2 regions of the Deinococcus actinosclerus genome follow, and region 1 is predicted to be linked to the other one. Evidence: riboswitches for the same ligand, from Rfam matches in the RefSeq annotation. Region 1 holds a riboswitch; the other holds the start of a gene.
The links. A riboswitch is a leader RNA that binds a small molecule or an ion and turns the genes downstream of it on or off. The one in region 1 is predicted to bind thiamine pyrophosphate.

Region 2: another riboswitch for thiamine pyrophosphate. It lies ahead of AUC44_RS05070 (thiamine ABC transporter substrate-binding protein); the one in region 1 lies ahead of thiC (phosphomethylpyrimidine synthase ThiC).

Annotation. Positions count from the first base shown of each region.
Region 1 covers NZ_CP013910.1:228,781-232,984, forward strand. The annotation lists gene AUC44_RS01105 (hypothetical protein) at 10-1,524, opposite strand; TPP riboswitch at 1,628-1,740, shown strand; gene thiC (phosphomethylpyrimidine synthase ThiC) at 1,926-3,800, shown strand; gene thiE (thiamine phosphate synthase) at 3,797-4,204, shown strand, end outside.
Region 2 covers NZ_CP013910.1:1,046,937-1,051,140, reverse strand. The annotation lists gene AUC44_RS05085 (MarR family winged helix-turn-helix transcriptional regulator) at 1-387, opposite strand, end outside; gene AUC44_RS05080 (NUDIX domain-containing protein) at 495-956, opposite strand; gene AUC44_RS05075 (NUDIX domain-containing protein) at 953-1,399, opposite strand; TPP riboswitch at 1,486-1,583, shown strand; gene AUC44_RS05070 (thiamine ABC transporter substrate-binding protein) at 1,635-2,669, shown strand; gene AUC44_RS05065 (ABC transporter permease) at 2,972-4,204, shown strand, end outside.

The DNA.
Region 1 (4,204 bases):
GAGTCCGTCTCACTCCTCGGTCAGTTCGCCCGTGCGGGGCACCAGCGTCCAGTCCGTCACGGCCCAGCCCTGCGCGCCGCGCGCGAGGTTCACGATCATCGTGAAGCGCTCGCCGTTCACGTACTCGCTGTCCGTCTTCGTGTCCGTGAAGCCCACCGTGGTCGTCATGACCGCCTGCGCCCGCGTGGGCGTGTCCGTCAGCAGCCGCACGGAGCTGAACGTGAAGTTCCCCAGCCGCTCCAGCGCGAACGGCTCCTGGCCCTTCCAGCCTGCCAGCCATGGCTGCGCGCGGCTCACGGCCGCCTGCACGCGCCGCTTCACCTCGGCCTGCTGCTCGGGCGTGCGTTTCACGTCCCGGAACTGCGCTGCCACGTGCTCCGCCACGGCGCTCAGGTCCCCCAGCAGGCGCGCGGTGACGCCCAGCGCGTCGTCCTTCAGTTCCGCCATGCCCTGCGCCGACACGCGCACCGGCAGGTAGCGCACGCTGCCGCTGCGCGTATCCCGCAGCAGCGCGTCGTCCCGGCCCGACGCGCGGCGCACCGTCACCTGGGGCCACACCGGCACGACCGGCTCGCCGTACCCGTCACGGGTCACCGGCACCGACAGCAGGACGGGCCCCGCCACCACCTCGGTCCCCTGCGCGCGGTACAGGCGCAGCGTCGCCGCGTCCGTGCCGATCACCTGCGCCAGGTACGCCCGCGTGCCCGGCGTGAGGAACGCCCCGCCGATCCCGCCCCGCCCCGCGTCCGCGTTCACCCCGGCCCGCGTGGGCCAGTCCCACATGCCGACATCCGACAGGTCCTGCCCCACATCCGGGCCGTAGTTCGCCAGCCACGCCCGGCACGGCTGCGGCTGCCCCTGCGCCCACGCGTCCGCAGCGGCCGCGCCCTGCGTGAGCACCCGCGTGGCGTACGCCACCAGCACGCCCCCACTGAACACGTCGCCGCTGTTCATGCGCGCGGCGAAGGTCTGCATGAACCCCGGAAAGGCCCGCGTGTTCTCCACGAACCGCGCGCCGCCCGGCGTGGGCAGCAGCGAGTACACCACCGGCAGCGGCGCACTCTCCGCGAAACTCATGCCGTACCCGTACGCGAAGCGCCAGTCCGACCCGACCAGTTCCAGCGGCCCCCGCCCGTCCAGCTGCCGCGCCTCCAGCGTGTCGCTGTGCGCGCTGAACGCCGTCAGGAGCTTGCGGGGCGGCGAGGTCAGCGAGTACAGGTGATGCGTGAAGCAGCAGTGCGCGCCGCCCGAGAAGCCCGCCAGCAGCACCTCCGGCACGCCGTCCCCCGTCACGTCCCGGCACCAGTCCACACTGACCATCGTGTCCGAGACGGTCGCGTACGTCACGCCCGCCCGCGACAGGGTCACGCGGTCCGGCGGGTCGTCGAAGCCGTTCTCCACGGTCTTCACGGTGTACGCCCCGCAGGTGCTCAGGGTCGTCTTGGTGGTCTGGGCCGCCTGCGCGCGGGCAGGCGCACTCAGCAGCAGGGTGGGCAGGAACAGGAGCAGCAGGGCGCGGTTCATGGAAACCTCCGGAACGTGAGAGCGTGCGCCCTCATCTTCCCCGGTCTGGACGTGTGAAACCACCCCGGCTTCCACGCCCGGGCGGCGGGGTGTACACTCGCCGCACAGTCACCAGGGGTGCCGACCGTCAAGGGCGTCGGCTGAGAGAACACCGTGTTCAACCCTAGGAACCTGATCTGGTTCACACCAGCGGAGGGAGCGTGACGGGTGCCGAAGCAGTTGTCGTGTTTCGCCCCCCTCCGACGCGTGAGGGGGGCGTTTTGTTGTTGCGAATCCACTGACCTGAAAGGCCCCGACCTGATCTGCCCTGACGGGCTGCCCGGCTGACGGCAGCCCCCACATCCGGACGCCCGCATGGGTGCCCGGCGGCCCCGTCCTGTTCCCATTTCTCTGGAGTGTTCATGACCACCCTGACCCCACCCCCGACCGACCCCGCGACCGAAGCCCTGACGATCCTCGACCCGGAGCTGACCGCGCCGTTCCCGAACAGCGAGAAGGTGTACCTGACCGGCACCATTCATGCAGGGGTGCGGGTGCCCGCGCGGCGCATCCGGCAGTCGCCGACCCTGGAGCGCGTGGGCGACCTGACCCGCACGGTCCCGAACCCGGCGGTCCTCGTGCCGGACACCAGCGGGCCGTACACGGACGCCCGCCTGAGCGTGGACCTGCGCGCCGGGCTGGGCCACGCGCGGCCCTGGCTGGCCGGGGACACCCGGCTGGCACTGGCGCAGGAGCGGCACCACCCCGCGCTGGACGTCAGCGGCCCGCTGCCGTTCCCGCGCGTGCCCCGCCCCCGCCGCGCCCGCCCCGGTGCGGGGATCACGCAGCTGCAGGCGGCGCGCCGCGGCGAGATCACCCCGGAGATGGAATTCGTCGCCCTGCGCGAGGCGCTGCGGCAGGACCCGGATTTCGACCTGACCCACCAGCACACCGGGCAGGGGTTCGGGGCCGCCATCCCGCGCGAGATCACGCCGGAATTCGTCCGGGCGGAGGTCGCGCGGGGCCGCGCGGTGATCCCCGCGAACATCAACCACCCGGAACTGGAACCCACCGTGATCGGGCGGAACTTCCGCGTGAAGATCAACGCGAACCTCGGCACCAGCATCGTGACCAGCTCCATCGAGGAGGAGGTCGGGAAGATGATCTGGGCGACCCGCTGGGGCGCGGACACGATCATGGATCTCTCGACCGGGCGGCACATCCACCCCACCCGCGAGTGGATCGTGCGCGGCAGCGCCGTGCCGGTCGGCACCGTGCCGATCTATCAGGCGCTGGAGAAGGTCGGGGGCGTGGCCGAGGACCTCACCTGGGCCGTGTACCGCGACACGCTGATCGAGCAGGCCGAGCAGGGCGTGGACTACATGACCGTCCACGCGGGGGTGCGGCTGGCGCACCTGCCGCTGACCGCGCGGCGGCGCACCGGGATCGTGTCGCGCGGCGGGAGCATCCTCGCCAAGTGGTGCCTCGCGCACCACCGCGAGAACTTCCTGCATACGCACTTCGCGGACATCTGCGAGATCCTCGCCGCGTACGACATCACCTTCAGTCTCGGGGACGGCCTGCGCCCCGGCAGCATCGAGGACGCGAACGACGCCGCGCAGTTCGCGGAGCTGGACACGCTGGGCGAACTCACCCGCGTCGCGTGGGACCACGGCGTGCAGACCATGATCGAGGGCCCCGGCCACGTGCCCATGCAGCTCATCCGCGAGAACATGACCCGCCAGCTCGACGTGTGCCAGGAGGCGCCTTTCTACACGCTGGGGCCACTCACGACCGACATCGCGCCCGGCTACGACCACATCACGTCCGCGATTGGCGCGGCTCAGATCGCGTGGTACGGCACCGCCATGCTCTGCTACGTCACGCCCAAGGAGCACCTGGGCCTCCCGGACCGGCAGGACGTGCGCGACGGCGTGATCGCGTACCGCATTGCCGCGCACGCCGCGGACCTCGCCAAGGGCCACCCCGGCGCGCAGGCCCGCGACAACGCCCTCAGTAAAGCCCGGTTCGAGTTCCGCTGGGAGGACCAGTTCAACCTGTCCCTGGACCCCCTGAAGGCCCGCGCGCTGCACGACGAGACGCTGCCCGCCGACGCGGCGAAGACCGCGCACTTCTGCTCGATGTGCGGCCCGCACTTCTGCTCCATGAAACTCAGTCACGACCTGCGCGCCCCCGACGTGCTGGCCGGACTGGAGGAGAAGGCCCGCGAGTTCCGCGCGCTGGGCGGCGAGGTGTACGTGCCGCGCCAGGAACAGGCGCCCGAGGGGGAGGCGTGAACCTCGGCTGCCTGTACCTCGTCGCCACGCCCCGCGCCGGGCAACCGGAACCCGAGTTCCTGGCGCGCCTTGAGGCTGCGCTGGACGGTGGGGTGGACACGCTGCAACTGCGCTGCAAGGACTGGGAGGCAGGGGCGTACATCGCGCTGGGCGAGCGGGTGGCGGCGCTGGCCCGCCCGCGCGGCGTGCCCTTCTTCATCAACGACCGCGTGGACGTGGCCGCCGCGTGCGGCGCGGACGGGGTGCACCTGGGGCAGGGGGACCTGCCGCCCGCCTGGGCACGCAGGCTCGCGCCGGGGCTACGCCTGGGCCTGAGCACGCACGCGCCCGCGCAGGCGCATGCCGCGCTGGCCGAGGCCCCTGCGTACATCGCCGCCGGGCCGGTGCACGCCACGCCCACCAAA
Region 2 (4,204 bases), 820 kb from region 1:
GCCGAAGTGCGCGTGGACGATGTCCTGCGCGACGGCGCGGGTGAGGGCGCGGGTGGCCTGGCCGTCCTGGGTGAGTTCTAGGCGCTGCACCCTGAGGTCGCTGGGGTCGGTGACGCGGCGCACCAGGCCCGCCTGGACGAGCTTGGTGACCATGCGGGTCACGGTGGGCGCGGGAAGGTTCTGTGCCTGCGCCACGGCGCCGGGCGTGTCGGCGCCGTCCATGACGGTCGCCAGCACGAGCAGCTCCTTGGTGTTCAGGCCCAGCGCGGTTTCCAGCGGCTCGTCGAGGACGTGGTGCACGCGCCGGGACAGCCGCAGGATCAGCCGGACGAGGCCGTACAGGTCGTCCATGACTGCGGTGGGGGTGAGGGTAGGACTTCCGTTCATTTCAGATGGAAGTATTTCAAATGGAAGGAGTTGCCGCCAGTGGAGAAGTGTTCATCCAGCAGGAACACCACAGGTCACACTTCAGGGGGCGACCGCGCTGACGGGCCTCAGCGGCCAGCCAGCGGCACACCCCTCAGGGCCGCCCAGCCGTCCAGCATCTCCGAGAGGCGCACCCCGCCGCGCAGGTGCGCGTCCAGCACGCCCGGCAGCCACGGCAGGGCGTCCCCCGGCAGGGCGTGCGGGTCGAACCACCCGACCTCCGAGGTCTTCTCCAGCGGTGTGGGCTCGCCCGCCCAGTCGCGGATCAGGAAGAACACGTCCAGGCCCCCCACGCCGTCCAGGTCGTAGCGGCAGGCACCCAGGCAGGTCAGGGCCGCCGGGTTCACGCGCAGGCCCACCTCCTCCAGCGCCTCGCGGGCCGCCGCCTGCGCCAGCGTCTCCCCCGCCTCCACGTGCCCGCCCGGCAGGCCCCACAGGCCATCGGCGTACGACGACCCGGAGCGGCGGCCCAGCAGCACCCGCCCCGCGTCGTCCTGCACGATCAGCCACGCCACCAGATGGAACGTCACGCGATCACCCGCGCCTCGCGCACGTCGCGCAGCTGCTCGGTCAGGCGCGCCCCGCGCCGCAGGTGGGCGTCCAGCAGCGGCGCGATCCACGGCAGGGCGTCCGGCGGCAGCGCGTCGGGGGCAAACCACGCGACCTCGGAGGTCTTGTGGAGCGGCTGCGGCTCGCCCTCCCAGGCAAGCGTGCGGAACAGGAAGTCCGTGCCCTGCGCGCCGTCCACCTCGTAGCGGCGCACGCCCAGCAGGGACAGCCCGGCCGGGTCGAGGCTCAGCCCCGTCTCCTCCCACACCTCGCGCGCGGCCGCCTCGGGCAGGCCCTCGCCACGCTCCACGCCACCGCCCGGCAGGCCCCACAGGCCATGCCCGTACGCCGAGCCGTCCCGGCGCCCCAGCAGCACCCGGCCCCCCTCATCCTGCACGACCACCCACACGAGCAGATTCCGCATGGCCCAGGGTGGCACGCGCCGCGTGCGGCAACCGCAACCGGTGACGCAGGACACTCCCCGCGCGGCGGCCTGCGCTATCCTGCCGGGTGCGTCACCGGGGGTGCCTGCCAAAGGGCGGGCTGAGACTTACCCCAGGAACCTGATCCGGGTCATTCCGGCGGAGGGAGCGTGACCGGCCGCCCACACCCGTGGTGACGGCCCACCGCTTCCCCTCGTGACGCGAGGGGACTTTCTTATGCGCAACACACTGATCCTGCTGACCGCACTCGCCGCCGCTGGCGCCGCCAGTGCCCAGACCACCCTGACCGTCATCACGCACGATTCGTTCGACGTGGACAAGAAACTCATCGCCGCGTTCGAGACGCAGAACAAAGCGAAGGTGCGCTTCATCAAGGGCGGCGACGCCGGGGAACTCCTGAACCGCCTGATCCTCACCCGCCGCGCCCCCATCGCCGACGTGGTGTACGGCCTGGACAACAGCCTGCTGCCCCGCGCCCGGCAGGCCGGCATCCTCCAGCCGTACAAGAGCCCCCTTCTCTCCCGCGTGCCCGCCGCGTACCGCCTGGGCGACGACGGCCTGCTGAACACCGTGGACTACGGCTTCGTGGCCCTGAACTACGACCGCGCGTGGTTCGAGAAGAACGGCGTGGCGCTCCCCAGGAGTCTCGACGACCTGAAGACCCCCGCCTACGCCAAGCTCACGGTCGTGCAGAGCCCCGCCACGAGCAGCCCCGGCCTCGCGTTCCTGCTCGCCACCGTCAACCACTACGGCGAGACCGGCGCGTGGCAGTGGTGGCGCGCCGCCCGGCAGGGGGGCATGAAAGTCACGCGCGGCTGGAGCGACGCGTACTACAAGGACTTCACCCGCAACGGCGGCAAGTACCCCATCGTCCTGTCCTACGCCAGCAGCCCCGCCGCCGAGGTCTTCTACGCCGACGGCTTCAACCCCGCTAAACTTCCCGCGCAGGCCCCCACCGCCAACCTCTTCCTGCCCGGCAGCACCTACACCCAGCTCGAAGGCGTGGGCATCCTGAAAGGCACCAAGCAGGCTGCCCTCGCCCGGAAATTCGTGGACTTCATGCTGGGCGCGCCCGTCCAGGCCGATATTCCCACCCGCATGTGGATCTACCCCGCCGTGAAAGGCACCACCATGAACCCCGTGTTCACCTTCGCGCAGGAACCCCAGCCCACCACCGTGAAAGCCGAGGTCGCCGCCAACCCCCAGCGCCTTGTGGACGCCTGGGTCACGCAGGTCCTCAGAGCCCGGTGAGGGCGCGGCAAAATCAACCACTCTGCCCAAGCTGAACAAGTAGAACCTGCCGACATGCACCGAGACACCCTGCCCCTCTACCGTCCTGGCCCACGAGCCGTCGTGCGCGCAGCGCGCGGGCCTTCGGCGGTACCGGACTCGCAGAGCTGCGGAGCAGAGGATGGCGTCGAGGCCGGACACGTCACCGCCCAACTCCGACACGCTGCGTCAGTCAAATCTCTTGCCCAGTGCAACGGAAGCCCACTCGTGCCCCCTGGCGATGGGGGCTGGGGGGTAGGGCAGCCCGCCGCAGGCGCCCCCCTATGACGTCCCCGAAACTCCAGGGTTGGCTCCTCGCCCTGCCCGGCCTGATCTTCGTGGCGCTGTGCCTCGTCCTGCCGCTGGCCAGAACGCTGCGGGAGGGGGGCGTGACCCTGGACGTGTGGCGTGACCCGTACTTCCAGGGTCGCCTTGCCTGGACCTTGACGCAGGCGGGCGTGACGGCGGGCGTGGCGGCGCTGATCGGCGTGCCGCTGGCGTTCCTGCTGTCGCGCTTCGAGGTACGCGGAAAATCGCTGTTCCTGCGGCTGCTGCTGTTGCCGTTCGTGACGCCGACGCTGGTGGCGGTGCTGGGCCTGAGTGCGCTGCTGGGTCCGCAGGGGTGGGTGACGCGCCTGACGGGGGTAGACCTGAGTGACACGCCGACGCTGCTGGTGCTGGGGAACCTGTTCTTCAACGTGCCGGTGCTGGTGCGCCTGAGTTACGCGGGGTTCGCGCGGGTGCCGGGGAACGTGGTGGGCGCGGCGCGGTCGCTGGGCGCGCCCTGGTGGCGGGCGGCGCTGGGCGTGGCGCTCCCGCTGGCGCTGCCGGGGGTGCTGGCGGGAGTGGTGCTGGTGTTCCTGTACTCGGCGTTGAGTTTCGGCCTGCCGCTGGCGCTGGGTGGGGAGCGGTTCGCGACGCTGGAGGTGGAGATCTACACCCTGACGGCCCTGCAACTGCGCCTGTCGGAGGCGAGTGCCCTGATCGTGGGGCAGCTTGGGTTCACGCTGCTGGCGACCTGGGCGTACGTGGCACTGTCGCGCGGTGGGGTGGGCGTGCCGTTGGGGGGCCTGCCGCGCGCGCGGGGCGGGGCGCGGGCGGCGCTGCTGCTCTTGGGTGGCGTGGTGGCGCTCGTGTGTTTCGCGCCGCTGGTGGCGGTGGCGCTGCGGGGCGTGCTGGGCGCGTCGGGATTCACGCTGGGGTACTGGCAGGGCGTCCTGGCGGACGAATCGACGCCGCTGCTCGTGTGGAACACGCTGCGCTTCGGGCTGATGGCCCTGGCCGGCGCCACCCTGCTGGGCGGCCTGTACGCGCTGGGCGCGTGGCGGGCCGGGTCGCGGGCGCTGGATCTGGTCTCGCTGCTGCCGCTGATGGTCTCCCCTGTCAGCCTCGCGGTCGGGTACCTGCTGGCGTACCCGGTGCTGGCCGCCACGCTGCCCATGCTGATCGCGGCGTACACGCTGCTGGCGTGGCCGCTGGTGGTGCGCTCGCTGCTGCCCGCGCTGCGGGCCATTCCA